DNA from 3 places in the Dongia sp. genome. Region 1 is predicted to be linked to each of the others. Evidence: predicted binding sites of a transcription regulator. Region 1 holds the regulator's gene; each other region holds the start of a gene.
What was found. Region 1 encodes LexA, which represses DNA repair genes until DNA is damaged. Its sites were predicted from a motif close to ATGTTCTANTTTGGTTC; they were not measured.
Positions count from the first base shown of each region.

Region 2: a site for LexA is predicted at 4,127-4,143, ahead of uvrA (excinuclease ABC subunit UvrA). Genes of this name have one in related genera too.
Region 3: a site for LexA is predicted at 2,852-2,868, ahead of recA (recombinase RecA). Genes of this name have one in related genera too.

Region 1 is NZ_JAYRKD010000025.1:65,749-76,032, reverse strand. It holds gene ACH2CY_RS21625 (PAS domain-containing protein) at 1-156, opposite strand, end outside; gene ACH2CY_RS21620 (hypothetical protein) at 234-653, opposite strand; gene ACH2CY_RS21615 (divergent polysaccharide deacetylase family protein) at 650-1,825, opposite strand; gene ACH2CY_RS21610 (hypothetical protein) at 1,826-3,790, opposite strand; gene ACH2CY_RS21605 (anthranilate synthase component II) at 3,837-4,451, shown strand; gene trpD (anthranilate phosphoribosyltransferase) at 4,453-5,508, shown strand; gene trpC (indole-3-glycerol phosphate synthase TrpC) at 5,505-6,329, shown strand; gene moaC (cyclic pyranopterin monophosphate synthase MoaC) at 6,447-6,923, shown strand; gene glp (gephyrin-like molybdotransferase Glp) at 6,923-8,134, shown strand; gene lexA (transcriptional repressor LexA) at 8,314-9,045, shown strand; gene ACH2CY_RS21575 (ComEC/Rec2 family competence protein) at 9,188-10,284, opposite strand, start outside.
Region 2 is NZ_JAYRKD010000053.1:306-9,351, reverse strand. It holds gene ACH2CY_RS28265 (hypothetical protein) at 1-242, opposite strand, end outside; gene ACH2CY_RS28260 (STM3941 family protein) at 336-1,076, opposite strand; gene uvrA (excinuclease ABC subunit UvrA) at 1,096-4,032, opposite strand; gene ssb (single-stranded DNA-binding protein) at 4,476-5,000, shown strand; gene ACH2CY_RS28245 (hypothetical protein) at 5,099-5,983, shown strand; gene ACH2CY_RS28240 (hypothetical protein) at 6,025-6,432, shown strand; gene ACH2CY_RS28235 (hypothetical protein) at 6,416-6,928, opposite strand; gene ACH2CY_RS28230 (GNAT family N-acetyltransferase) at 7,143-7,622, shown strand; gene ACH2CY_RS28225 (DUF3606 domain-containing protein) at 7,651-7,830, opposite strand; gene ACH2CY_RS28220 (hypothetical protein) at 8,087-8,773, shown strand; gene ACH2CY_RS28215 (GFA family protein) at 8,781-9,046, opposite strand, start outside.
Region 3 is NZ_JAYRKD010000006.1:56,183-66,466, forward strand. It holds gene ACH2CY_RS07910 (N-6 DNA methylase) at 1-569, opposite strand, end outside; gene ACH2CY_RS07915 (EAL domain-containing protein) at 951-1,808, shown strand; gene ACH2CY_RS07920 (hypothetical protein) at 1,883-2,311, opposite strand; gene recA (recombinase RecA) at 2,984-4,057, shown strand; gene ACH2CY_RS07930 (hypothetical protein) at 4,328-4,675, shown strand; gene ACH2CY_RS07935 (hypothetical protein) at 4,762-5,100, shown strand; gene ACH2CY_RS07940 (hypothetical protein) at 5,118-5,429, shown strand; gene ACH2CY_RS07945 (hypothetical protein) at 5,502-5,819, shown strand; gene ACH2CY_RS07950 (N,N-dimethylformamidase beta subunit family domain-containing protein) at 5,827-8,061, opposite strand; gene ACH2CY_RS07955 (hypothetical protein) at 8,083-8,364, opposite strand; gene ACH2CY_RS07960 (hypothetical protein) at 8,406-8,708, opposite strand; gene pgi (glucose-6-phosphate isomerase) at 8,730-10,284, opposite strand, start outside.

The DNA.
Region 1 (10,284 bases):
CTCCGCTGCGACGGCGACATCGATCAGCAGCAGCTGCGGCAGGATCGCCTTCAGCTCCAAAGGATCCAGATCGGCGCGCGCCGGCATCGCTCGCGGCCCGCGCTTGGCGTGCCACCAATCGAGCAGTATCCGTGTCGCCGGGTTTGCCGCGGTCATAAGGACCCTGTGCCCGGTCTCGGGTATAGCCGGCTTTGACTCAAGTCAAAGACAAGTCAGGAAAAAGCGATTCCCGCTCAACCCTGCTCGGCCTTGGCCTTCGCTGCCAGGAAGTGCTCGTAGGGCGCCTTGCAGGTCTTCAGGATATGCGCCGTCACGGTCGCCGCGCCGCTGTCGTAGCGGCGCGCGACGGCGCGTTCGAAGGCGCGCAGCTCGGGGGCCGTCATGCCGTTGCTGCGCGCGGCCTGGTCGAGCACATCGCGCTCGGTCGGGGTCGTGACCGCATAGACGGCGCGGTAGGCGCATTGCACGTAGTCGTTCACCACCGCGTCCGGCATGTCCTTCTTGGTGAACTTCTGCTTCGCGAGCCAATCCTCATAACCGGTGTATTCCCCGGGCTTCGCCGGCATGCCTTCGGGCTGCACCGGCTCGGCCCAGGCCGGAACTGCCGCGAGACAGCCCAGCAACACGATCCATGGCATCCAGCGCGCGTTCATCCCGTCACCCCATTCCGTTTCTTCGCCACCGCGCTGATCGGCACCAGCACGAAGCCCTTGGCCTGCACCTCCGGGATCCACTGCCGCAAAGCCGCGACGGTGTCGCGGTGCGGATGGCCGATCGCGATGGCGACGCCGTGCTTCCGCGCAATGGCTTCCGTGCGGGCGAGCTCCTTCATGATGTCCGCCTCGTCGATCACGTCGTCGAGGAACACGTCGCGCTGCAGATGGGTGACGCCGAGCTCGGCCGCCAGGGAATCGCCGACCGAGTTGGCGATGGTGCGGCTGTCCAGGAACAAGAGCCCGCGCGCCTTCAGTTGCTCCAGCACCACGCGCATGCCGGCCGCGTTCTGGGTAAACTTGCTGCCCATGTGGTTGTTGATGCCGACATAGCCCGGGAACTGCGCCAGCCCCCAGTCGAGCCGCTTGGCGATCTCCGCGGCATCCAGGTTGACCAGCAGCGCGTTCGGCCCGGGGTCGGCATCGCGGTTGATCGGCTCCATCGGCACATGGAGCATGATCTCATGGCCGGCCCGATGCGCCTCGGCGGCGATCTTCGCAGCATTGGCCGCATAGGTCATGATCGAGAGCGTGATCGGGCCGGGCAGGCCGAGCGCGCCCGGCACGTCGCCGGGCGTGGCGCCCACGTCGTCCAGCACGATCGCGATCATCGGCCGGTTGCCGGGATCGACCGAGGCCACGGCGTTCTTCAGCCAGGCCGGCTCGCCAAGGGTTGGGGCCGCGGGGTCGGGCTCGGCCGGCAGCGGGGTCGGCTCGATGCGCGGCGCCGGTGCCGGCTGCGGCGCCGCGGCTTGCGGAACCGGCCGGTTGTCGATGACCGCAGGCGGCGTCGGCTCCGGAATCTCCTCTTCCGCCTGTGCAGGCTCGGTGCGCTCGACATAGGCCGGCGGCACAGCAGGCGGCGTTTCCGCAACCGGCGGCGCCGCGACTTCCGCGACCTGCACGGGCACCGGCGCCCGCTTGCCGTCGAGCCAGGTGAGGCCGACGCCGAGGCTCAAGCCGACCGCAAGCCCGATGCCGATGCCGATCACGAAGACCGAGGAATGTGGCGGCCGATAGCGGAGCAGCTTGCCGAGGCTCTTGCTTGGCAACTTGCGCCAGGCCGCGATGCGGCGCGAGAGCGGACTTTTCTTCGAGCGGCGCCGCGCCATCTAGTGTTCCTCGTCGATCTCGGTCGCGGTCGAGGTCACCAAGCTTAAGAGCTGCGCATTGGCGATCACGCCGAGCATCCCGATCAGCGCCGCCAGCACCAGAATCGCCGCCGAGGTCTGCCCGGTCGCGATCAGCCAGAGCCCGGGCACGGTGAAGACGGTGGCCAGCAGATAGCCGAACTTCTCGCGCCGCCGGGTGTCGCGGCAGAGCCTGAGCAGGTCCATGACCAGCCGCGGGTCCTCGCGCGCGGTCGCCGCGGCCCAGTCGCCGGCCACCGCCGGCGCCGCCTCGCCGATCGCGCGCATGCCCATCAGCAGCCGCGGCCCGACCGGCGCATCCGGGACCGGGTCGCCGCGATGCTGCACGATCACGGGCTTCAGGCCGAGCGTGCTCCACTCGGTCGCCATGGCTTTCCTCGCCAGCGTGTCGTCCTCCACAAAGCGCAGGTTGAGATAGCGCGCGATCTCCCCGCCGCCTTCCGCGCCGCGCCGATCCAGCAGCGCGCCGGTCAGACCGAATCGCTTGGCATTCTTGCACATCTCCGAGGCGCCGGGCTTCAGCCGCTCGCCGCCGATGATGACGCCGATCAGCACCGGCGCCGGCGTCACCTGCGCCACCCAGAGCGCCCGGCGTCCGGCGGTGAGGCTCTCGCGCTCCTGCGCCTCCAGCAGCGAGATGCGGATGCCCTGCTCCGCCACCCAGTCGCGGGTACCGGCGATCAGCCCCTGCCCGCCCTGGGTAATGGCGCGGATGCCGTATCCGGTCTCAAGGATCTCGTCGGTCCATTCCGCCAGCGGGGCGAGCCTGAGCTTGCGCGACACCGCATAGCGCAGCAGCGATCGCGCCCAGACGCCGTGGCTCGATTGCGCGATGGTCGCGGCGGCGGCGACCAGCTCGACCGCCTCGACGTCGATCGCCGGATGGATGGCGACGATCTCCATCTCCGGCTTGGTGACGACACCGCCGCGGCCGCAGACCAGGGCGGAGATGTCGGCCAAGGCATCGATCACCGCCGTGCCGTTCAGGACCCAGCCGAGCTTGCGCGCGCGGGCGACCACCTTGGCATGGATCATCGGCCGCACCAGGCCGAGTGCAGCCGGCGTCGCAACGCTGAGCACCAGGAGTCCCAGAGGCAAGCGCAAAGCCGGCAGCGAGGTCCCCATGGTCGAGAGCACCACCGCCAGCACCACCAGGCCGATGAAGATCAGCAGCGCCTTGGCATGGATCATCTTCGGAAACAATGCGGCTGCGGTGAAGCCCGGCGCGGTCGCCGGCGCTTCCACCATGGGATCGATGGTCAATCGCCCGTCGCCGTTGCGCGCGCCCCGATGCACGATGTCGCCGGCGCCGCGCAAGCTGCCGAGCGGCGAGCCGCCGACCAGCCCGTCATCGACCTCGGAGCGCCCGCCGATCACGAAGCCGTCGAAGGGAATGGCCGCGCCGGGCTCGACACGAACCGCGGCGACCGCCGGGCTCGGCGAGGCCTGCGGCTTGCGGGTCGGGCCGGCCAGCAGGCGGCGGCCCCAGACCGCGCCGGCGACGATCCCATCGGCCAGGACCAGGGCGGCAAGGCCGGATTCCAGATGCCAGAAATCGTCGCTGTTGATCCCCAGCATCAGCCCCGCCACCAGGCCGGCATCGGCGCCCAAGGCCAGCAGGAAGCGGCCGGAGACCCGGACGTTCAGGATGTCGGTAAGCGCGTCGGTCTGAACCCTCTTGCCGAAGCCGAGGCAGACCAGGACCGAGACGGCGGCGATCAGCCAGTAATGGCGCCGAAGCGCCGGCCAGAGGTCGAAGCCGCTGGCCGGGGCGGCCGCGGCCAGGACCAGGCCGGCCAGGGCCAGGAAGCCCAGCAGCGCGCCCGTGACGCCTATCCAGGGGTTTTTGGCCCAGGAAGAGGCCGGCCGGGATGCGCTTTCCGGCGCCGCCGCTTCCGGACGCGGCTTGCTTCCCTCCTCCAACATCGCCTGCTAAACTTCTCGCCCGATTGCTGAATTGGCCTCTTTAACGATGTTCATCCTAATCGACAACTACGACAGCTTCACCTACAACCTGTTCCACTATCTGGGGGAACTGGGCGCCAGGCTCGAAGTCCATCGCAACGACAAGATCACCGTCGATGAGGTGATGGCCAAGCATCCGCAAGGCATCATTCTTTCCCCCGGCCCCTGCACCCCCGACACCGCCGGCATCTGCCTCGATCTCATCAAGCGCGCCTCCGCGGCCAAGGTGCCGCTGTTCGGCGTCTGCCTCGGCCACCAGGCGATCGGCCAGGTGTTCGGCGGCAAGGTGATTCGCGCGCCCAGGCCGATGCACGGCAAGATCTCGAAAGTGCACCACACCGGGAAGGGCGTGTTCCGCGACGTGCCGAACGACTTCGACGCCACCCGCTATCACTCGCTGACCGTCGAGCCCGAAACCTTCCCGGCGGATCTGGAGATCACCGCGCAGAGCGACGACGGCGTGATCCAGGGCCTGCAGCACAAGACCCTGCCGATCTTCGGCGTGCAGTTCCACCCGGAGAGCATCGCCTCGGAGCACGGCCACAAGATCCTCGCCAACTTCCTGCAGGATTGCGGCACCAATCTCCGCATGGCCCCCCCTAAAATGGATCGGGTCGCGTAGGATGAACGCGCCGGTCGTGACGCCCGCGGCGTCTTCCGTCGACTTCAAGGGCATCATCGCCATCGTCGCCCAGGGCAAGCCGCTGAGCCAAGCGCAGGCCGAATCTGCATTCGGCGCCATCATGGCGGGCGAAGTGACGCCCGCACAGATCGCCGCCTTCCTGATGGCGCTCCGTGTGCGCGGTGAGACGGTCGAGGAAATGACCGCCGCCGTGAAGGTGATGCGCGAGAAGATGACGCGCGTCTCCGCCCCGGCCCAAGCGATCGATGTCTGCGGCACCGGCGGCGATCACGCCGGTACGCTCAACATCTCCACCCCGGTCGCGCTCATCTGTGCCGCCTGCAACGTCACCGTCGCCAAGCACGGCAACCGCGCTGCCTCTTCCAAGAGCGGCGCCGCCGATGTGCTGGCGGCCCTCGGCGTCAATCTCGAAGCCGACATCCCGACGGTCGAGCGGGCAATCAATGAGGTCGGCACCGCCTTCCTCTGGGCGCAGAAGCATCACAGCGCGATGCGTCACGTGGGCCCGACCCGCGCGGAATTGGGCACCCGTACGATCTTCAACCTGATGGGCCCGATGTCGAACCCGGCCGGCGTCAAGCGCCAGCTGCTCGGCGTCTTCTCCGGCGATTGGCTGGAGCCTATGGCCGAGGTGCTGCGCAACCTCGGCACCGAGCATGCCTGGCTGGTTCATGGCAGCGACGGCTTGGACGAGATCACCACCACCGGCCCTACGAAGGTGGTCGAGCTCAGGCACGGTGCGATCCGCAACTTCACCCTCGCACCGGAAGACTTCGGCATCGCCCGTTCCGACGGCGCATCGCTGAAAGGTGGCGATGCCGCCTCCAACGCCCAGGCGATCCGCGGCCTGTTCGAAGGCGTGCAGGGTCCCTATCGCGACATCGTGCTGCTGAATACTGCCGCGGCTCTGGTGATCGCCGAGCGCGCTTCCGACATGCCGGCCGGCATCCAGCTCGCCGCCGACGCCCTCGACACCGGCAAAGCGAAGGCGACCCTCGCCGCTCTCGTCGCCGTCACCAATTCGAGCAAATCATGAGCGACGTCCTGGCGAAGATCTGCGCCGATAAGCGCGAGCATATCGCCGCGCGCAAACGCGCCGTCTCCCCATCCGAGATCATCGCTTCGGCCGAGGGCCGCAACCGCATCGACCCGCCGCGCGGCTTCGCCAAGCGCTTGGAGCAGGTCGTCGGCGCCGGCAAGTTCGGCCTCATCGCCGAGATCAAGCGCGCCTCGCCCTCGAAGGGCCTGATCCGCGCCGATTTCGACCCGCCGGCTCTGGCGCGTGCGTACAGGGATGGTGGTGCGACCTGCATCAGCGTGCTGACCGATTTCCCCTATTTCCAAGGCGAGGACGGCTTCCTCACTGCGGTGCGCGCGACCGTCGATCTGCCGCTGCTGCGTAAGGATTTCATGCTGGATCCCTATCAGATCTACGAATCCCGCGCGCTCGGCGCCGATTGCATCCTGCTGATCATGGCCGCGCTCGAAGACGTCCAGGCCGCCGAGCTGGCGGCGCTGGCCGACGATCTCGGCATGGACGTGCTGGTCGAGGTGCACGACGCCGCCGAGCTCGACCGCGCGCTCAAGCTCGACGCGAAGCTCTTCGGCATCAACAACCGCAATCTCAAGACGCTCACCGTCGATCTCGCCGTCACCGAGCAGCTGGCGCCCCGCGTCCCCCGCGACCGCATCCTGGTCGCCGAGAGCGGCCTCAACGTCACCGCCGATCTCGAGCGCATGCACCGCGTCGGCGCCTCGGCCTTCCTGGTCGGCGAGAGTCTCATGCGCCAGCCCGACGTCGCGGCCGCCACGCGCACGCTGCTGGGCGGGCGGGCGCCGCAGCTGGCTGTGGCTTGATCGGTTGGATGTGGAACCGTCTCTCGCCTCAGCCATCAAGAGTCCCCTCCCCCAAGATGGGGGAGGGCTAGGGAGGGGGTTGACCTCTCCGCGTGATGAATCCTTCAGAGTAACTCCATGACCCGCCTCACCCATTTCGACGCCGAGGGCAACGCCCGGATGGTCGACGTCTCCGAGAAATCGGAGACCGAGCGCGTCGCAGTCGCCAAGGGCGCCGTCGTCATGGCGCCGGAGACCCTGGCGCTGATCCGCGATGGCCACGTCAAGAAGGGCGATGTGCTCACGGTCGCCCAGCTCGCCGGCATCATGGGCGCCAAGCGCACGCCCGATCTCATCCCGCTCTGCCACCCGCTTTCGCTCTCCTCGGTGAACGTCGAGCTCTCGATCGACGCGGCGCAATCCGCCGTCGCGATCGAAGCCACCTGCAAGCTCAAGGGCCGCACCGGCGTCGAGATGGAAGCGCTGACCGCCGTCTCGGTCGCGGCGCTCACGGTCTACGACATGGTGAAGGCGGTCGATAAGACCATGCGCATCACCGAGATCCGCCTGACCCACAAGAGCGGCGGCAAGTCCGGCACCTTCGAGGCCGACTGATGCTTTCGGTGAAGGAAGCGACCGACCGGATTCTCGCCGCCTTCGCACCGCTCGGCCCCGAAGTCGTGGCCCTGGACCAGGCCGTCGGTCGCGTTCTCGCACAGCCGGTGACGGCACGCCTCGCGCATCCGCCGCAGGCTGTCTCCGCGATGGATGGATACGCCGTCCGCAGCGCCGACGTGCAGCAGCTACCCCTGCGCCTCAAGATCGTGGCATCGATCGCCGCCGGCACCTTGCCCGAACGTGCGATCGGCGCCGGCGAAGCCGCGCGCATCTTCACCGGTGCCGCCTTGCCGCAGGGCGCGGACGCCATCGTCATCCAGGAGAATACCGAGAAGGACGGCGACCACGTCCGCATCGTCGATGGCGGCGCCGCGATCCAGGGCAAACATATCCGCACCGCCGGCAACGACTTCGCCGAGGGCCAGCTCGGCATTCCCGCCGGCAGCCGCCTGACACCGTCGGATATCGGCCTCGCTGCGGCGATGAACTGGCCCTGGCTCACCGTCGCGCGCAAGCCCCGGGTCGCCATCATCTCCACCGGCAACGAGCTGGTGCAGCCCGGTGAGACCCTGAAGCCCGGCCAGATCATCGCCTCCAACGGCTTCGCCCTCGCCGCCTTTGTCACGCAATGCGGCGGCGAGGCGATCAATCTCGGCATCGCCCGCGACGAGGAATCCGCGCTCGCCGACCTGATCGACCGCGCCGCCGGCGCCGACCTGCTGCTGACCAGCGGCGGCGCCTCCGTCGGCGAGCATGATCTGGTGCAGAGCGTGCTCAGGGCCAAGGGCATGGCGCTCGACTTCTGGAAGATCGCCATGCGGCCGGGCAAGCCGCTGATGTTCGGCACGCTCGGAACCGCGGCGGGGGCTCTGAAGGTGATCGGCCTCCCCGGGAACCCGGTCTCCGCCATCGTGACCTCGACCCTGTTCGTCGGACCGGCCATCGCCCGCATGCTGGGTGTAACCGAGCTAGGCCCACATATCGTGAAAGCAAGGCTGGCGATCGATCTCCCCGCCAACGACCAGCGCCAGGACTACCTGCGCTCCTCGGTCATCGAGGACGAGAGAGGCTTCGTAGCCACCCCCTTCGGCAAGCAGGACAGCGCCATGCTCTCGGCGCTCTCCAAGTCCGGCGGCCTGGTGATCCGCCCGCCGAATTCCCCCGCCATCAAGGCCGGCACCGAAGTCGAGATGGTCCGGCTCGGTTAGTGCGCGTTCGGATGTCTCCTGACAATTCCTGTCGGGAAGTCGAGACTCGCTTGACTTTTCCACATGAACCAAACTAGAACATGGGCACAGTTTTTGCTTTGTTCCGCGTCGACACCAGCAGTGGCAGGTGCCGACTCGCCCCGAAGAGCGGGCGGCGGAACCGGAGAAAGGACAAGGCCATGCTGACCAGGAAGCAACGCGAGCTGCTGCAGTTCATTCAGGAACGTCTCGGCGATACCGGAATCTCCCCGTCCTTTGATGAGATGAAGGACGCCTTGGGATTGAAGTCCAAGTCCGGCGTGCATCGCCTGATCACCGGTCTGGAAGAGCGCGGCTTCATCCGCCGCCTGCCGCACCGGGCGCGCGCCCTGGAAGTCACCCGGCTCTCCGACGACCAGATGGGCCAGGCCAAAGGTGCTGCTGCCGCTGCCGCGGGATCCGACGCCGGGCGGCGCGGCTTTTCCGCCAATGTCATCCGCGGCGATTTCACGCCGAGCCTGCCCGGCGCCATGGTCGCCCAGGCGGCGGAGACGGTGCAGCTGCCGCTCTACGGCAAGATCGCGGCCGGCACGCCGATCGAGGCTTTGCGTGACAACAGCAACGCGGTCGACATTCCGGCCAGCATGCTGGGCCGCGGCGAGCATTACGCGCTCACCGTCGAAGGCGATTCAATGATCGAGGCCGGCATCCATGACGGCGACACCGTGCTGATCGAGCGCTGCGAGAATGCCGAGAACGGCACCATCGTCGTCGCGCTGATCGACAACAACGAGGTCACCTTGAAGCGGCTGCGCCGCAAGGGCGATTCGATTGCGCTCGAACCCGCCAACCAGGCCCACAAGACCCGCATCTTCGGCCCCGACCGGGTGAAGCTGCAGGGCAAGCTGATCGGCTTGATGCGGAAGTACTAGAGGCCGGGGCGAAGGTTCGCTGCCGGAACCTTTACAGGGCCTTTACGTGGCGCGGGAATAGATTGGGTCGGGCCTAAGGGTTTTCGTTTTCCGGTCAACGACTTAGGCGAGTTTGGCGGGGCGCCCCCGTAAAGGTTCGCGATCAGTCAGCGTCGCCCACTCTTTCAGGCAGCGTTTCGACGTCGTCTTCACCCGTCTGATCCGGGTCTCCGACCAGGCGGTCGTCTCGAATGCCTTGGCGCATCCGGTCCAGCACCCAGGGCCGGTCGCCGAGTGTCGCGGCGACGCTCTGGATGCGGAAGCGTCCGTCCGGCCCGATCCACACGGCGTGCGCGCCGCCGCGCCAGAGATCGAAGCGATCGATCGTGATCGGCTTCCGGCAACCGCGGCGGATCGGCACCGCGCTGATCACGAGGTCGGCCTGCGCACAGTCTTCGCCCAGGCCTTCGCCGTTGAACGTGAGGGCGACCGTTCGCGCGTTTCGCCGATAGATGCAGCCCTGCGGGTCACAGGAGAGATCCGGGATGGCGTTTTCGTCACCTTCGAAGCGCACCGCTTCGAGCTGCCCGTTCCGCCGCAGCCAGGTCTCGGCGGCGAGCTTGCTGGCGCGCAGCGAGTTCAGTTGATAGTGCCCCTGCCCGTCCTTGATCGCCAGCAGCTTGGCGTCGCCGCCCACCAGCACGTCCGGCGTGGTGACGAAGAGCAGGCTGGCGAGGCCTGCGAGCACCGGCGCCAGGCCGAGCCCGCGCCAGCGGCTCCGCAGCAGGCAGATCAGGATCATGCCGAGCGCGATCGCCATCATCGCGGCGGACGGCATCGCCGGCGTGATCAGGTTGGCATAGGGCCAGGCGGAGACGGTATGGGCGACCCACAGGATGCCGTCGCAGCCGCGCGCCGCGAGATGCCAGAACGGCGCGTCGAGGCCGAACGGCATCAGCAGCAGCGCGATCATCTCCATCGGCATCACCCAGAAGCCGGTCAGCGGCACCGCAACCAAATTGGCGACCACGCCGTAGGTGCTCAGCCGGTCGAAGTGATACATCGCAAACGGCGCCGTCATCAGCGATGCGACCACACTGGTCAGCATCGTGGTGGCCAGCCAGAATCCGGCGCCGCGCAAGGTATCGGCGACGCGGCCGAACCAGTCGGTCTCCAGCGCCCGGCCGCCGCGCCATTGTGCGATCCGGGTCCGCAACGCCTCGAACACCGCAATCAGCCCCAGGACTGCAAAGAACGACA
Region 2 (9,046 bases), on a different contig from region 1:
ATCCGACGGATCGCAAACAGGATTCCGTGCAGGGCCGCATAGACCAAGCCGAGCACGATCGGTCCCACGAACAGCAACAGTAACCACAGGTCATCAGGGTCATGGGTGACGACGTCATAGGCCATGGATAGCAACAACGAGGCAAACAGGAAGCAGGTGAAGCAGATCGCCAACCCTATGAAAGTATCGGCGATCCGTGCGCGCGCTACATTGTAGAAGCGAGGCGGGGTGGGTTTGAGCATGCCGCATAATTTGCCGCGCCGCGCGCAAGCCTGCAACCGGGCATTGCGCCGGGGCGGCTTAGCCCTCTTCCACGCTCGGCGGCCGGACAGATCTCAGGCCCGGCGTGCCGCCTGTTCGCGGATGCGGGCTTCGATCAGCGCCGCGATCTTCTCGGCCGGCATGCCGAGCATGAGGCCGGGGATGGTCACCGAGCGTTTCTCGGTGCCGAGCCGCACCGCCCAGTCCAGGAACGGCCGCTTCATCAGCGCCACGCCCCGCGGCGCGTCGAACTGGACCAGCAGCGCGTTGTCGCTGCGGCTGCCGATCGGGCGCGCGGTGGTGATTGCGTTCCAGGGTATCGCCCCGCGCCAGAGCCGCGGCGCGGCGATCCCCTGGGCGTCGAGATGGAGCAGCGCGTTGGAGCGCAGCAGGTTGCGCAGGCAGAGCAGGGCGGCCAGCACGAACAAGGCCACGCAGAACCAATAGAAGCCGAGGCTCCAGGGCTCCGAGGCCGGCGTCTCGATCGCCCAGAGGATGGTCTGCGGCGTGGCCGCGATCAAGGCGAGGCAGGTCACCACCTGGAACAGCCGGTCACCGGGCAGGGTGATCTTGTCCGCCCCGGCCGCGCGCGGCTTGCCGAAGCGGCTCCAGAATTGCGGCGTGAACAACGCCATCGCCAGCGCCGCGTAATAGGCGGCCAGCGAGAGCGTGGCATAAGGCGCCGCGAGACTCTTCGTCTCCGGCGCCTCGATGGTCAGCCAGACCATGCCGGCCACCATGGCCACCCGAATGGTGTCGCCGATATCCCAGCCGGAAAACACGCCGCGCCGGACCGTCCCCGTCGTCTCCCCCACTCCGGTCCCCCGCGCGCGCCTAAGCCCGCTTCTTCTTCGCCTTGGCGGTCAGATGCGGCGCCAGGTAATGCCCGGTATAGCTCCCGGGCGTCTGCGCCACCTGTTCCGGCGTGCCTTGCGCGACGATCTTGCCGCCCTTGTCGCCGCCCTCGGGCCCGAGATCGATGATCCAGTCCGCGGTCTTGATCACCTCGATATTGTGCTCGATCACCACCACGGTGTTACCCTGGTCCACCAGCTGGTGCACGACCTCCAGCAGCTTCCGCACATCCTCGAAATGCAAGCCCGTCGTCGGCTCGTCGAGGATGTAGAGCGTCTTGCCCGTCGCCCTTCGCGCGAGCTCCTTGGAGAGCTTCACCCGCTGCGCCTCGCCGCCCGACAAGGTGGTGGCCGCCTGGCCGATATGGATATAGCCGAGGCCGACCTGTTCCAGCATGGCGAGCTTGTCGCGGATCGGCGGCACCGCCTTGAAGAACTCGACGCCTTCCTCGACCGTCATGTCCAGCACGTCGGCGATCGACTTGCCCTTGAAATGAACTTCCAGCGTTTCCCGGTTGTAGCGCTTGCCCTTGCACTGGTCGCATTGCACATACACGTCGGGCAGGAAATGCATCTCGATCTTGATGACGCCGTCGCCCTCGCAGGCCTCGCAGCGCCCGCCCTTCACGTTGAAGGAGAACCGCCCCGGCTTGTAGCCACGCGCCTGCGCGTCCGGCAGCCCGGCGAACCAGTCGCGGATCGGCGTGAAGGCCCCGGTATAGGTCGCCGGGTTGGAGCGCGGCGTGCGCCCGATCGGCGACTGGTCGATGTCGATCACCTTGTCCAGATATTCCAGCCCCTCGATCCGCTCATGCGCGCCCGGATGGGTCCGCGCATCGTGCAGCCGTTTCGCCAGCGCGTTGTACAAGGTCTCGATGATCAAGGTCGACTTGCCGCCGCCGGAAACGCCGGTCACCGCGGTCATCACGCCCAGCGGAATCTCCACCGAGACATTCTTCAGGTTGTTGGCCTTGGCGCCGACGATCTTCAGCGACAGCGGATTGCCCTTGGCATCGGTCGAGCCCGCGCGCCGCACCTCCGGCACCGGGATCCCGCGGCTGCCGTTGAGATACTGCGCGGTCAGCGAATTGCCCGCCATCACCTGCTTGGGCGTGCCCTTGGCGACCACCTGGCCGCCATGCACGCCGGCGGCCGGTCCCATGTCGATCAGGTAATCGGCCTCGCGGATCGCATCCTCGTCATGCTCGACCACCAGCACCGTGTTGCCGAGATCGCGCAATCTCTTCAAGGTCGCCAGCAGCCGGTCGTTGTCCCGCTGATGGAGTCCGATGGAAGGCTCGTCCAGCACATAGAGCACACCGGTCAGCCCCGAACCGATCTGCGAGGCCAGGCGGATGCGCTGGCTCTCGCCGCCGCTCAAGGTCGCCGAAGCCCGGCTCAAGGTCAGGTATTCCAGCCCCACCGAGTTCAGGAATCCCAGCCGCTCGTTGATCTCCTTCAGGATCCGATAGGCGATGTCCTTCTGCTTCGGGCCGAGCTTGGCGTTCAGCGCGCCGAACCACTGGCCCGCCTGCAGGATCGAGAACTCGCTCACCTGCGCCACGTTCAAGCCATCGATCTTCACCGCCAGCGCCTCGGGCTTCAGCCGCTGCCCATTGCAGGCATCGCAAGGCGAGCTCGCCTGATAGCGCCCGAGCTCCTCGCGCATCCACGAGCTATCCGTCTCGCGGAAGCGCCGCTCCATATTGGTGATGACGCCTTCGAACGGCTTGGTGGTCTTGTAGCTCCGCGTGCCGTCGTCGAAGGTCAAGGTCACCGCCTCGTCGCCGGACCCGAACAGGATCACGTCACGGATTTTCTTCGGCAGGTCCTTCCAGGGCACGCCCAGGCTGAACTTGTAGTGCCGCGCCAGGCTGTCGATGGTCTGCTGGTAGTATTGGGAGGAGGAATGCGCCCAGGGCGCGATCGCCCCGTCGCGCAGGGTCTTCTTCTCATCCGGGATCACCAGCTCCGGGTCGAAATAGAGTTTCGAGCCCAGCCCGTCGCAGACCGGGCAGGCGCCGAACGGGTTGTTGAAGGAGAACAGCCGCGGCTCGATTTCATCAATAGTGAAGCCCGAAACCGGGCAGGCGAACTTGGCCGAGAACAGGATCCGCGGCTCGTATCCTACCCCATTTTTGTCACGGGGCGGCGTATCCGCGAAGTCGACGAACAGCAGCCCCTCGGCCAGCCCGAGCGCCGTCTCCACCGAATCCGCAATGCGCGTCTCTAATCCTGGTTTGACCGCCAGGCGATCGACCACGACCTCGATGTCATGCTTCAGCTTCTTGTTGAGGTTGGGGAAGTCGCCGATCTCGACGATCTTGCCGTTGACCCGCACCCGCTGGAAGCCGCGCTTCTGCAGCTCCAGGATCTCTCGTCTGTACTCGCCCTTCCGCCCGCGCACGATCGGCGCCAGCAGGTAGATGCGCGAACCCTCCGGCAGCGCCATGATCCGGTCGACCATCTGCGACACCGTCTGGCTCTCGATGGGGAGTCCGGTCGCGGGCGAGTAGGGGATGCCGATCCGCGCATAGAGCAGCCGCAGATAGTCATAGATCTCGGTCACCGTGCCGACGGTGGAGCGCGGGTTCTTCGAGGTGGTCTTCTGCTCGATGGAGATCGCCGGCGACAGGCCCTCGATCGAATCCACGTCGGGCTTCTGCATCAGCTCCAGGAACTGCCGCGCATAGGCCGAGAGCGATTCCACATAGCGCCGTTGCCCCTCGGCATAGATCGTGTCGAAGGCGAGCGAGGACTTCCCCGAGCCCGAAAGCCCGGTCAGCACCACCAGCGCGTCGCGCGGAATATCGACATCGACATTCTTCAGATTGTGCTCCCGCGCCCCCCGAACGGAGATCACGTGCCCCGCCTCCAAATTCCCCAAAGAATCCCGCTTTGTCGAGCCGTTAGCCATGTGTTTTCAACCGGAAAATCAAGATGTTACGGGGCGTGAGTGAGCCTCGCGCCGGGCCGCCACTATAGCCGCCCCGCCGCCGGATCAAAGCCCTTTGTTCTATGATCGTTCGGTGCTAAGTGTGCCTCCTGACAGGGGATGACAAGAGGCTTTTGGGCGTAGTCGGCGAAACCGAGCGACCCCTCACCCAACTCCCGTTAGGGGCGAGGGGGCGCCGTGGAACTGATCTTCAAAGAGAAGACCGTCAGTCGCAGCGGCAAAGAGAATCCCCTCTCCCCTCGTGGGAGAGGGCAAGGGTGAGGGGCCGAAAAGAAGAATCCCCTCTCCCCTTGCGGGAGAGGGTCGGGGTGAGGGGTCGAAGACTCTTAGCAACTATGCTCTAAAGCCCGCAGGAGACTCGAACCACCACAGCAAAAGACAAATCGGATAGAGGAAATCGAAAAATGGCAGGCAGCGTGAACAAGGTGATTCTGATCGGCAATCTCGGCCGCGATCCGGAGATCCGCACGACTCAGGACGGCACGAAGGTGGCGAATCTCTCGGTCGCGACATCGGAGAACTGGCGCGACAAGAATTCCGGCGAGCGCAAGGAAAAGACCGAATGGCACCGCGTCGTGGTGTTCAACGACCGCCTGGTGGACGTGATCGAGCGCTACCTGAAGAAGGGCGCCAAGGTCTATCTCGAGGGCGCGCTGCAGACCCGCAAATGGACCGACCAGAGCGGCCAGGAGAAATACACCACCGAGATCGTGCTGCAGCGCTACCGCGGCGAGCTCACCATGCTCGACGGGCGCAGCGGCGGCGGCGGCGGCGATGAAATGGCCGACGCGGGCGCCGGCGGCTACGGCGGTGGTTCCGGTGGCGGCTACGGCGGAGGCTCGGGCGGCGGATATGGCTCGGGTGGCGGCGGCGGTGGCTCCGGCGGCGGCCGAGGCGGCGGGGATCTGGACGACGATATTCCGTTCTGAGGGGCGCCTGCATCAATTACGGGACAGGCGCAGCGCCGAGCGGCGCCGCCTCGTCCTTAGCGTGACTGGAAATGCCAGTCTATGTAGTCGACACGAACTTGCTCAGCCACGAGCGGCTTCGAGCCTATCTCGCCGAATCGCCGCACAACTGCGTTGTGCTGACGGACTACCTCGCGCTTGAGGTAGCGCGCGCAAAACATCTAGCCAGTCATCTTAAAATTCTCGCGGACTTTCCGAAGCAGCTCATTCCTCTTCGTCCAACTGAACACAACCGCACTGTCGTGGGTACTCTCGACGAAATTCGAACGGGATTCGTTGACTGGTTGCGGGTTGGAAATAAGGGGAAAGCCTTCACCCTAGTTGAATCCGCAAAGTCTGGCGATGCGGAAGCAATATCCGAGCTCGCAAAGATTCAGTTGGAAGCCGAAATCAAGCATCGCGAATTGACCACGATGACATCAACCCTGCCTGAATTGTTCAGATTGGTGACAGCGACCTACAGTTCCAATGATTTGCGTGAACTTCGGCAGACAATGGGAGATGGAAGTGCAGGCTCGATGAGTCCTTCGCTGCAGCAACAGTTGACTACGAATATCTCAAGCGCAGCGGTTTCGCTTTTTCAGCAACACTGGGGTACGCAGCCCCTGATGTCCCAGTTGATCAACTTATTTATCTATCGATTCGCTGTTGCCGCGAACATTTGGTTGCTACGCATGATCTCTTTGGGTGGTCCGTTGCCCAGTCTTGAGACGCTGCGCAATGACACTTTTGATGTAAATTTCGCAACCTACGCAACTTACTTCGACGGCATCCTATCTGATGATAGAAGATTGTTGTTCACCTATCTAAACGCTAAGGAATGGATCAGCCGAGCAGAGACGTTTGATCCGATCATGCATGGTCCGATGGAAGCAAAACTCATTGCTGAGGGTCGTATCGGCGGCATACCGATCCTCGTGCCTGAGAAGCCGCGGTCAAAATAGGGCGCTGCGCGGCGATTGGCGATACAGAGGGGGAATTGCTCATGGCGCTGATGGGATACTCTGAGGCATTCTCAAGGCTCGGGTACAAACTGGAAGCTCCGCGCACGGATTGGAGTGCGGCAAATGAGCAGGGTGTCTGCATTTCGATTTGGCGCTCAGAAATGAAGTTCATCTCTGGTCTGCCTGAGCTGAATACGAAACGCGATGCAGGACCACTAGAACTTTGGTCGAGCAAGCCGGGCAACTCGAAGCGTAAGCAGCATCTATCGCTAGCAAAGAATCGCTTCGATAGTCGTCTTGATGTTGTCATCGTGGAAGGGACGCCGGGCGAAGGAGTTCAAGATGCGGCGCCCTGGCTGCCGAAAGAGCGAAAAGGCGCGACGTGGACACTCGTCTACTTCGAACCGGATACTGGCCACTTCCACGTGCGCGCTAAGCCTTCGACTTAGCTCCTTCCTTGGCCTCACACAGATCGATGATGCGTCGGGCTAGCTCGACAATATTAGAACACCGAAAGGAGACAAACCTATCTTGGCTTTCTTCGGATTTGCTTGGCCGAATGACAAATTTTGTGGGTGTGCTCCTCGCGATCTTCTGAAGTTGATCGAGTGGCACAAGCCATGTCGCCAGGAACTCAGTTATTTCGGGGTTGAATAGCGCACCAACCAAGTAGGCTTGACGAGCTTCCTTCAGGGTAGCCTTCCGAACTTCAAAGTGGATCGTATTTCCTGGTTTCTTCGTTCGAGCGCTCTTAAGAGCGGCGCGGCGGCATTTTAGTTGGACTGCGACTGAATTTCCGGTGATCTTGTCATAGAACAAGACATCGAGACCGTCGTCATCAGCCATGGGCTGGAACGGAGCGAGACGTCCTTCGCTTGCCTTCATGATCTCATTGATCAATAGATTTTCGCCGATCACACCGACTTGGGTCGAGGTTAGGCCCATTGTCACTCCCCCGAAGTTCGTTACTCGCGCTGATCTTCTTTGACCGCATCTTAACCGAAGGAAACCGAGCTCAAGCTGAATTAGGTCAGCCTCACCACCGACCTAGGATTCCGGGGACATAATACTTAACTGATGCCGTTCGTCGAACCTCGACGGCAACGACTGGTTCAGTCTATGTCTCGCGCTGGTGATGGAAGACCTGAGGAACCAGCCAGTGCTCCACCTAAGGCCGATGCGCGACAGCGAATACGCCGCCTATCTCGACTATTTCATTCCCGACTATGCCGCGGAGGTCGCCTCCACCTACGGCCTTTCCGTCGAGGACGCGCTGGCCCGGGTGAAGCAGGAAATCGCCGCCGACCTGCCGGACGGCATTCATACCAGCGGCCAGCGCCTGCTGTGCCTGGTCGAGCCGGCCGGGGATGCAGAAGCGGTGATCGGCTACCTCTGGTTCAAGCCCGACGCGGCGGCGCGTTCGGCCTTCATCAACGATTTCGAGATCCTGCCTTCCCACCGGGGCAAGGGACTTGGGAAGCAGGCCATGGCGCTTTTGGCCGCCGAGCTGAAGCGCCAGGGCTTCGAGCAGATCAAGCTCCGCGTGGCCGAGGACAACGCCCGCGCCCGGCACGTCTATGAAGCCACCGGCTTTCGGGTCACCGGGATCAACATGAGCAAGTCGCTGCTGTCGGAGTAACCGCGCCGCGCTGCTGCGCGCCGCGCCGCTACTTCTTCTTCAGCTTCTTCTCGACCTTCTTGCGCATCGGGCCGGCCGCCTTGATCGCCTTCTTGACCGCGGCGGGTGACTTGCCGGTCTTCTTCGCGACGTAGGCGACCTCGTAGCGCTCGCCGCCGGCAACCCGGATGCGGTCCGCCTTGCCACGCTTGGACTTGTCGTCTGCCATGGGATCCTCCCTCTCAGATTTTTCCTCTGGAAAATTCCGCACGATGGGAACTTGAGCTTAAGGCCGCGGCGGCGGCGACAGCAACCGGCAAGGCGCCGCAGGTCGATCTTCCTTTCCGGTTTCGCAGCGCCGAACCGCCCGGTTAACGCGCGCGCTGTCAGCTTGATGTGCTTGCGCCACGCCGCGCCGCGCCGATAGCATCCGGCCCGAAATTTGGCCCGAAGTTCGGCTGGGTGAATCGTCAAGCGGGGAAATCATGATTGCGAAGTCGAGTAAGGCGCGCGCCGTTGCGGCCGCGCTGTTGGCCTTTGTCGCGCTGCTGTTCGTGGCCGCGGCGCCGGGTTCCGCCGCCACCTACACGCTGGCCTATTCCGGCCAGGTGACCTCCGCCACCGGCATGTTCACCACGCTGGGCGTCGCCGCCGGCGATGCGGTCTCCGGCTCGGTGGGGCTGCCGAACCTGGATTTCTATTCCGACTTCGCGTCGCCCAGCGTGATCTCCCACACCTTCAGCCAGTTCCCGATGCCGAACCTGTTCGAGGTGACGCATGGCGTGTCGAAATACAGCTTCGACATCGGCGGCGCCGGCAACGTCGTCTCTCAGCTGCTCGGCAGCACCAGCAGCTCGCTGTCGCTGACCGCCTTCGGCCCGGTCACCAAGCTCTCGCTGTTCTACGAGACCCTGACCCCCAACGCGCCGCTGTTCAGCCTGGCCGGGCTGACCGACTGGGGCCAGGTGCCCGGCCTCTTCACCGGATCGATCGCCAGTCTGTTCGGTTCTTACGAGGTGACCGATCTCGGCAAGGTCACTTTCTCGATCAACCTGGCGCCGACGCCGGTCGCGACCACGCCGATCCCGGCCGCGCTGCCGCTGTTCGTCTCCGCCTTGGGCGGGCTCGGCTTGTTCGGCTGGCGCCGCCGCCGCGGGCAGCCGTCCGCCTAGAGCCCGCTTACCACCCGGTCTTCCAGCCCGCCGGCACCGTCACCCAGGCGCAGCGCGTCTCGTTCTCGACGCTCATCGTCGGCTCCGGCAGCTTCTCGGTGAAGCAGCCGCCGGCGATGCCGGTCAGGCCTTCGAATTCCGCCGAGCGCCAGGAGAGGGTGGTGCCGCACTTGCCGCAGAAGACGCGCTCCTGCCAGTTATCGGCGCCGCTGTTCGGCGCCTTGCCCGCGGGCGCGTAGGTGCGGAACGCACCGAGCGTCGCCGTCACGTCCG
Region 3 (10,284 bases), on a different contig from region 1:
TCGAGGATGCGGACCAAGGTATCCACCACCTCCGGAGGCGTGAAGAATTCGCCCGCTTTTGCGCCCGCGTCGTCGGCGAACTGCTTGATGAGGTATTCGTAGGCGCGCCCCAGAACGTCCGGCGGCACACTCGAATTGGAGAGATCATGCGCATTGAAGTGCTGGATCAGCGCGTGGACGACTTCGTTCGGGATTAGCGGCTTGCCACTGCCATCCGGCGCAGGTTGTGCCCAGTCGACTGTGAACACACCTTTGAGCTCGTCATTGGCATTGGCGACAGCCTTCATCGCGTTGGTGAGAGTCTCGCCCAAATTGGTCGAAGCGGCGAGGACATCCCCCCAGCGGCTGCCGTCCGGGATCGAAAAGCGGTGCTCACCTCTCGCTCGAAAGACGGCCCTCTGCGGAGCACTCAATTGCCGCCCTTGCTGCCGTTCTTGCTCGGCGATGGCCTCGTCCGTTTCGTCTTCCCACTGGTCGCAGAGTCTCTTATAGAACATGAGCGACAGGATGTAGTTCTTATAGTCCTGTCCTGCAGTCTTGCCGCGCAGGATGTTCGCCGCGCCCCACAAGTGGGCCTCGAGTTGTTGTTGGGTTAGTCTCACTAGCTTTCCCCGTCCCCGACGAGCATCGTGTCGCACAAGTGCATCGGCGGTATCTTCTTAACTTTTAAATGGCCTCCAACATCGGAGTCGGAGTTACCAGTTCTAGCATTGTATCTACCATTTCGCCTATGGACCGGCTTTGCCCGCTCAGATGCCCGCCATTAGTTTCGGCGTAGCGGTGGACCTTTGGTCTTATGGCCGGGCGCCACTCTGCTCCAGAGCTGAGTTGTCGAGGTATTCACTCCCGGCATTTACCTAAGATCCCACCGATCCCCTAACGGTCTATCAACGCTTCTTCGCTAAGCTCCGCGCCGAAGTTTTGCGCGCGATTTACCCGTTGGAATGGACATGGATTTGACACCCGAATTGCCCGGCTCTCTTTCGTCCTCCACCACCCCCGCGCCGGCGCCGGCCCTGCCCACCGGCTGCGCCAATTGCCGCGATGCCAAGCCGGCCTTTCCCTTCAGCATGGCGTTCCAGCCGGTGGTCGATGTCGAGCGCCGGGCGATCGATGCCTATGAGGCGCTGGTGCGCGGGCCGAACGGCGAGGGCGCCGGCGCGGTGCTGGCCCAGCTCACGCCGGAGAACCGCTACGCCTTCGACCAGGCCTGCCGGGTGAAGGCGATCGAGCTCGCCACCGCGCTCGGCTTCGGCGGCTTCGGCGAAGCGCGGCTCAACATCAACTTCCTGCCCAACGCGGTCTACGAGCCCGCGGCCTGCATCCGCCTCACCCTCGAGGCGGCGCGCCGCACCGGCTTCCCGCTCGACCGCCTCACCTTCGAGATCGTCGAGCAGGAGGAGCTCTCCAAGGAGCCGCACCTCAAACGCATCATCGAGGAATACAAGCGCCACGGCTTCAAGGTGGCGCTCGACGACTTCGCCACCGGCTATTCCGGCCTGGCGCGCCTTGCCGCCCTCCGCCCCGACATCGTCAAGCTGGACCGCATGATGGTGCAGGACGTCCACCAGGACCGCGTGCGCCTTGCCATCGTCGCCGCGGTGGTGGCGCTCTGCCGCGAGATCGACGTCAAGCTGGTGATCGAGGGCGTCGAGACCGCGGAGGAGGTTGCGGCCTTGCGCGGCGTCGGCGGCCGCTACATGCAGGGCTTCTATTTCGCCAAGCCCGCCTTTGAGGCGCTGCCCGGCCTGCCCGCGCTGCGCTGGCCGGCGCCATCCGACCTCGCTTGCGCCGGGGCCGCCGCTTAAACCCTCCGACGTGTCCGCCGAAGCCTCGGCGAAGGTGGAAGCGCAGCGCGCGAAGGAGGGCTGATCGCTGTTCGCTAGAGCATCTGCTTCGCGTAAGGCCCGATATCCGGGCAGATCTTATCGACCGCCTTCAGCACCTGCGCATTCCTGGCCGGCGCTTCCTTCTTCGAGATCGTGAACCACTTTTTCTGCAGCGCCGGGTCGTTGGGGGCGCGGCGGTCGAGGATGTCGGCGAGCTTGGCGGCGTCCGCCTCCGGGATGTCGGCGACGATCGCCTGGGCCAGGCATTTCGCCGTCCGCTTCTTGTCGAGCTTGGGCACCACGTCGCTCGCCTGCGCCTGCTCGGTCGTCATCAGCACCAGCCGGCCGGCCAGCCGCTCCTTGCCGGTGATCGCCAGCGCCGGCCCGCTCCAGGCGGCGAGCCCAACCCCCAGCAGCAGAGCCCCCGCCGCCAGGACCCGCGCCGCGCCCTTGCTCCGCTTCGATGGCTTCGCCCGATGCAAGATTCCGTCTCCCCAATAGCGCGACAAACCGCCCCGACTAACCGGTGCCGCCGCAGGCCCAGCCACAGCGGGCGCCCGGGGCCGCAGGGTAGGGCGGCGGCGGGCGCTTTCGCAACCGGATCGCGGCCGCCCGCCCGTAACGTCAATTGGCTCAAGCACAGGGGGCGCGATTGCCGCTGGAGAACAAAAGTGGTATATTGCTGCCCGAACCCCGCCGTCCGGAGGCCGCCGCCCGTGCCCAAGCCCCTGCAGCACCCGCTTCTGCCCGACCCCGATCGGACCCCGACCGAATCCGCCAACCCCGACCGGACCCGGACGGAATCGCTTTTCCCGACCCGGCCCGGACGAGCTCCCGCCGCCGGGACCAACGGACCATTGAGAGGGCGAACCTTTACAGGGCCTTTACGCCAGCAGGAATCGGCTTCGGCCCCATGACACCGATTTTTTCCTGCTGCACCAGGGCCTTGGCGCCCTTTCGCAGCCTCGAAATTTGGGCGGGTCGTAAAGGTCCCGATATAGACCGGCGCGCAGGCCGGCGCCGTGTTCTTCTCCCGTTCTTTTTGCTGGACGGAGAACGAAAGGCGTACTAAGGTCGCTTTCAGATTTCCCCCCAAGGTCAGGCTGGCGTGAAGCTGGCAGAACGGGGTTCCCGGCATTAAGAGGAGAGGCGCGATGGCGCAGAACGTGATTCGCATTCCGGAACGGGACAATATGGACAAGAACAAGGCCTTGGATGCCGCCCTGCAGCAGATCGAACGCGCCTTCGGCAAGGGCTCGATCATGCGCCTCGGCGGCAAGGAGCAGCTGGTCGAGACCGAGGTGATCTCGACGGGCTCGCTCGGCCTCGACATCGGGCTTGGCATCGGCGGCCTGCCGCGCGGCCGCATCGTCGAGATCTACGGTCCGGAATCCTCGGGCAAGACCACCCTGGCGCTCCAGGTCATCGCCGAGGCGCAGAAGTCCGGCGGCGTTTGCGCCTTCGTCGATGCCGAGCATGCGCTCGACCCGACCTATGCCCGGAAGCTCGGCGTCCAGGTCGATGACCTGCTGATCTCCCAGCCCGATGCCGGCGAGCAGGCGCTCGAGATCGCCGACACCCTGGTCCGCTCCGGCGCCATCGACGTGCTGGTGGTGGATTCGGTCGCCGCGCTCGTGCCGAAAGCGGAGCTCGAGGGCGAGATGGGCGACACCCATGTCGGCCTGCAGGCGCGCCTCATGTCCCAGGCCTTGCGCAAGCTCACCGGCTCGATCTCGCGCTCGCGCTGCATGGTCATCTTCATCAACCAGATCCGCATGAAGATCGGCGTGATGTTCGGCAACCCGGAGACCACGACCGGCGGCAATGCCTTGAAGTTCTACGCCTCGGTCCGCCTCGACATCCGCCGCATCGGTGCCATCAAGGACAAGGACGTGGTGGTCGGCAACCAGACCCGGGTCAAGGTGGTGAAGAACAAGCTGGCCCCGCCGTTCCGCGTGGTCGAGTTCGACATCATGTATGGCGAGGGCATCTCCAAGAACGGCGAGCTCATCGACCTCGGCATCGCCGCCAACGTGGTCGAGAAGTCCGGCGCCTGGTTCTCCTACGGCGGCCAGCGCATCGGCCAGGGCCGCGAGAACGCCAAGCTGTTCCTGCGCGAGAATCCCGAGATCGCCGCCGAGATCGAAGGCAAGATCCGCGCCAATGCCGGCCTGGTCGCCGGCAACATGATGGACAACGGCGGAAACGAAGACGCCGCCGAGGCGTAATGACTCGTCCCCCGAAGCGCAACGCGCGTAGGGGGATGGACAACGGCGCCGCCGGCGAAGAAGCCGCCGAGGCGTAGCCGCTCCCGCACTCTCTTCCCCTCCCCCCGACTTCGGGGGGAGGCCGGGAGGGGGGTGCCCCAAGCTGGATATCGCCAGTTCTCTCCGCGAAGCCGCCCCGTCTCCCCCTGGCGGGGCGGTATTCGGAGATTCCAAAGAAACAAAGCGTCCGCTCAACCACTTCCTCTTTCAGCAGTTCCTGAGGAGGACTCCATGTCTCGCATCCGCACCACCGCTCTCGCCGCCCTGATTCTTGCACAGGTGATCGCCGCCGCAACCTCGACCGCCGCGCTGGCCGCCGGCCAGATTTCCGAGGACGCGCTCAACGCCGACCGCAAGTCCTGCGGCCAGGCCTGCAGCAACAAGGGCCAGAGCGCCGCCTTCTGCTCGGCCTATTGCGACTGCACCGTGAAGGGGATCGGCGACCAGCTGAGCCTCGACGAATACCGCGGCATCTCCGAGGCCGCCGAGAAGAAGACCCCGGCGCCCCAACCGGCGCTCGACAAGCTGAAGAGCATCACCAACGCCTGCCGCAGCGAGATGGGCAAGGCGCCGGAATAGCGCCTCGATCTTCAGACCGATTGCCCTCAGCCGGTAGTCCGGGGCAAAGTGGCGGCCGGGGACTCGTCTTTTGATCTGAGGTCAGCATGCTTTCATCCACGCGCAACGCCCGCCGCACCGGCCTGGCCGCGGCCACGCTCCTGGCCGGCCTCGTGCTCAGTCTGGCGGCGCGCGCCGAGAACATCCCGGCCGAGGTGCTGGCGGAGGACCAGAAGTCCTGCATCGCCGCCTGCGTCGGCCGCGGCAAGCCGCCGGAGAAATGCAGCGCCGCCTGCGAATGCACCACCAAGGCTTACGGCGAGCAGCTGGCCCTCGAGGAATACCTGGCGCTCACCGAAGCGGTGAAGCAGCAGAAGGAGCCGCCGAAGCTGGTGCTCGACAAGATGGCCGCGATCACCAAGGTCTGCCGCGCCAAGATGGAATAGCCGGCCCCATCCCCTGCATGCGTTACCTTCTCGCAGCCGCCGCCTTGCCGCTTGCGGCGCTCGGCGCGGTGGCGCAGGCCGAGCCGATCCCGCCCGACCTGCTCGCCGGCGACCGCCGCTCCTGCGTCGCCGCCTGCACCAGCCAGGGCGTTGCGGTGGCGCGCTGCAAGCCCTATTGCGACTGCACCTTCAAGCGGGTCGGCGCCGAGTTCACGCTTGAGGAATATCAGGCCGGCCTCGCCGCCCAGCGCCAGGACCAGGCGCCGCCCCAGGCGCTGGTCGAGCGCATGGCCGCGATCTCCAAAGCCTGCGCCGCCCAGGCCCAGTAGCAGTTGCAGTAGCCCGATTGCCCGCCCCGCCGAGTGATGGCAGAATCTCCCGGGGGCTCGGTGGAGGCGAGGATGCGGTCTCGGGTTAAGCTCTGGCAGTTAATCGCCGCGGCCCTGCTCGCCGGCGCCGCCGCGCAGGCCGAGACCATCCCGCCGCAATACCTCGAGATCGAGCGTAAGAGCTGCAGCGACTCCTGCGCCAAGGCCGGCAACCCGGCGCCGTATTGCCAGCGCTATTGCGATTGCGCCATCGGCAAGATGAAGGCGCAGATTCCGTTCGAGACCTACAGCGGCGTCGGCCAGGCCGCGGTGAAGGACGAGCCGCAGCCGCCGGGCGCGGTCGACAAGCTCGCCGACATCTACACCGCCTGCGCCCAGGAGACGCAGTAGCCGCCGTTCACATCTCGAACGGCTTCGGGTCGATGAAGCGCTTGATGACGTTGGCGGTGATCCGGCTCACGTTGTTGTCGTAGCCGTTGTGCGACAGCGCCCCGGCCCAGGAGATCGAGCTGGTCGAGAACACAGCGCCGCCCTTCGGCGTCTCGAAGAACACCATGTCGCAGCGGACCATCGGGCAGGTATCGCCGTCGATCGCCGAATGGGTGTGGTTGAACTCTTCCTTGACCCAGTGATAGGCCGCCGAGAACTCGGTGGCTTCGGCCACGATCAGCGCGTGCCGCGGCGTGCCGAGCGCGGTGTCGGCGCGGTCGATCTCCCAGCCCGCGGCGCCGCCGCCGACGATGCCGAAATCGCCGATCACTTCATCCTTCTTGAGACCCTCGAAGATGAAGGCGGCGCGCGGGTCGAAGCTCTCCGGCCGGCGGAGATAATGGCTGGCGCTGTCGAAGCCCTGGGCGGTGAAGCCGGCCCCGCAGACGATCTGCGGTGCGCGATCCATGCGCCGCCACAGCCCGCCGAGCTCGCCGGTGAAGCTCATGTAATATTCGCCGCCCTCGGAGATCCAGCCGCGCATGCCGTCCTCGGCGCGCCGGTGCTCGATCACCCCGGGCAGCTCCGAGTGATAGGCGATCCGCCAATAGAAGCCGTTGGCGCCGAGATAGACCAGCCGCCCGCCGAGATCGGTGAAGCCCTGCACCGCGTCCAGCATCTTCAGCGTGTAGTATTCCGGATGCGTGCCGGTCACCACGCAGCGGTATTGCTTCAGCAGCTCGAGGCCCTCGCGCTCGAGGTCGTCGTCGGTGATGACGTCGTAGTCGAGCTTCTGCGCTTCCAGCCAGTCGGTGATATGGGTGTCGGCGTTGAACTGCCAGAGATGGCTCTTCGGGCGCATGTTCAAGACCGGCCGCAGCGACGAGGAATAGCAGACCCCGCTGCCGTCGCTGTGCAGGTCATAGGTCGAGAGCCCGAAGCCGAGATGCTCCTCGAGATAGCGGTCGGCCTCGGTCATGGTCTCGAACACGCCCATGCTGGTCTCGTTGAAGGTCCAGGAGGACGGCATCTGGTGGTTGGCATAGGCCCAATAGCTGGCGCTCGGGATCAGCAGCGCCAGCGCCTTGCGCTTCTGCCCCGGCCCCGGCCGCACGCAGATCGGCACGAACTCCTCGTAGACTTCCGTCTTGCCCTTCTGGCTCAGCTGGACGCAATAGACGCCGCTCTTCAGGTCTTTCGGCAGCTCCCAGGTGAAGTCGGTCTCCCAGGCGCAGTCATAGAGGTCGTCGTCGTGGAAGTGGATCGCCGCGTATTGCTCCGCCGCCTTGGTCCAGTTGTATTCGCTGCCGTCCCAGTTCCAGCCCTTCATGCCGCGGGTGGGCAAATTGACGATGCGGCCGTCATGGCCGTTGCCGCTCGCATCCGCGACGGCGATGCCGGAGATGCCCTGGCCGAAATCCCAGGCGGCGAGCACGCCGCTCGCGGCCCGCGCCGCTTTCGCATCGGTGCCCAGCTTCTCGATCGTCGCGGCATCGAGCGCGCGGCCGATCACCGCCGGGCTGTCGATCTTGCCGTTGTAATGAGCCGCGGCCTGCTCGCCGGCGCTCCAGGCGGCGATGCGGAACGGCCCGCCGACGCCGACGCCGGTACGCGCGATCGCCGCCACCGGCGGCTCCAGCCGGCGCGAAGCCTCGCTGACTGCCTCGCCCGGGCCGCGGTGGTTGAGCAGGCGCTGCCGCAGCGTGATGGTGCCTGCGGCCGCGTCGAAGGCGAGGCTCACCAGATACCAATGCCGGTCGAGCATCGGCTTGTCGAGATGCAGCAGGTGAGAGTCGCCGAGCTGGACGCTGAGCCGGCCCGAACCGTCGATCAACAGGCTGCAGCCGCTGCGGTTGGCGGCGTCGAAATTGCCGAGGATCGCCTGCGGCGCGCCCTTCAAGGGCAGGGTCGGCCAGACCATGGCGATGAAGGTGAAAGAGCCGGCGAGCTGCGGTCCGCCCTTCCTGAACTCGACATGCGACCCGGCATGGATCGGCTGCAGCCTGGCCGGATAGGCTTTCGCGATCGGCGAGGCGATGTCCTCGGCCTTGAAGCCCGGCCCTTGCGGACTGTCGTCGCCGCAGATCAGGCGGATCAGTTTCGCGCTGTATTCGCCGGGTTCGGGCGCGCTGACCTTGATCTCGATGCGCTCGCCCGGGGCGGCGCTGATGCGATCGGCATAGGCAAGGAGGCGCTCAGTCATGATCTCTCGACTCTAAGGCGTTCACGAAAAGACTCCCGGCTCATCCCGGTCAAACAGGTTGCGCACGGCAAATGCGGCGATCCACCGCGCGGCGGCAATCAGGGCAAAACCGGCAGCTACACCCATGACCCCGTAGATTAACGTCATCACGATCAACGATGAGGCCCATTCGGCGTAAGCACTCAATGGACCCATCGCCGCCAGGAAAAGCACGCCAGTCAGCACCAAGTAGGCGATCCCGCAAACGACGGACATGGCTCCCCAAAGGCGGACGATGGCGAGGGCGATCTTACCGAACTGCATCGTTCATTTCCCTGGATCGTTTCCGCAAGCTTCAGGGGCTGTCACTCCACGGGACATTCTTGGCCGGTGATCTCCAGCCAGCGGGCGCGGAAGCAGGCCCAGCTCGCCTCCTGCGGCGTCTTGTAGGTCGGGCCGTATTCCGTCATCGGCGTGCCGCGCTTCGGCCCGAACTTGCCGAGGCGGAACTGGCGCTCCGACTTCGAAGCCAGAATGATCGATTTGCCGCGGGCGCTGCCCCAGCGGAGGATCAGCAGGAGCTTCTGCAGCTCGGCGCTGTGCGGGCCGTTGGGCCGCGCCTTGTACTCGCGCGCCAGATCGGCGCGGGCAGGATCGATCCGATACATGATGGGTTCCGGCAGATGGCTTTAGTTGGTCTTCTTCATGCCATCATAGAGCGCCATCAGACCGGCTGTCGATGCGTCCCTTGCCGCGCCTGTTCCCGCCAAAATGTCGTTGGCGAGCTTCTTTCCAAGCTCGACCCCCCATTGGTCGAAGGAATTGATCCCCCAGATCACGCCCTGCACGAAGATCTTGTGCTCATAAAGCGCAATGAGGGCACCCAGGTGCCAGGGGGTGAGCGCCGGGATCAGTATCGTGGTCGAGGGTCGGTTGCCGCTGAATACCCGGAAGGGCAGGACCCGCGCAATGGTCGCGGCATCGGCGCCGGCCTGTTTCATCTCGGCCTCGACCTCGGCGGCGGTGCGACCCAGCATCAGCGCCTGGGTCTGGGCCAGCGCGTTCGCCACCAGCAATTCCTGGTGCCGGTCGGTCGCCTTCGCGCCGAGTTCAGTGTGGCCTTGCGCAACCACGATGAAGTCCGAGGGAATGAGCGGCGTGCCCTGGTGCAGCAGCTGGTGAAAGGCATGCTGCCCATTGGTGCCGGGCTCGCCCCAGACGATCGGCGCGGTCGGCATCTTCACGGGCTGGCCATTGCGCGCGACCGACTTGCCGTTGCTCTCCATGTCGAGCTGCTGGAGATAGGAGGGCAGCAGTTCGAGGTCCTGCGCATAGGGCAACACCGCATGCGACTGCGCGTCCCAGAAGTCGATATACCAGACCCCGAGCAGCGCCAGGATCACCGGCAGGTTCTCCGGAATGGGCGCCGAGCGGAAATGCTGATCCATGTCGGCGGCGCCGTCGAGCAAGGCGCGGAAATTCTCCCAGCCGACCGAGAGCAGGATCGGCAGTCCGATCGATGACCAGAGCGAGTAGCGCCCGCCGACCCAGTCCCAGAACTCGAACATGTTGGCGGTGTCGATGCCGAAGGCGGAGACCGCCTTGGCATTGGTCGAGACCGCGACGAAATGCTTGGCGACGGCGGCGGGGTCGGGAATGCGTTCGGCGAACCAGGCCTTGGCGCACATCGCGTTAGCCATGGTCTCCTGGGTGGTGAAGGTCTTCGAGGCGATGATGAACAGGGTCTCGTCGGCCTCGGCGCCTTTGAGCGCACCGTCGAGGTGTGCCAGATCGACGTTGGAGACGAAATGCATGTCGAGCCGAGGGTGGCGATAGGGTCGGAGCGCCGCCGTCACCATCTTCGGCCCGAGATCGGAGCCACCGATGCCGATATTGATCACCCGGCGGATCGGCTTGCCGGTCGTGCCGCGCCAGGTGCCGTCGCGCACCTGCTCGGCAAAGGCGCGCATGCGCTCCTGCACCGCGCGGATGCCGGCCAGAACATCGACGCCCTGATCCTCGAAGGCGCCGGCCTTGGCCCGCAGCGCCATGTGCAGCACGGCGCGGTCCTCGGTGCTGTTGATATGCTCGCCGGCGAACAGCCGGTCGCGCCACTTCTCGACTTCCGCGACCTTGGCGAGATCGTGCAGCAGCTTCAAGTCCGCGATCTCGATCAAGTTCTTCGAGTAATCGAGCACCAAATCGCCGAGCCCGGCCGAGAAGTTCTGGAACCGCTGCGGGTCT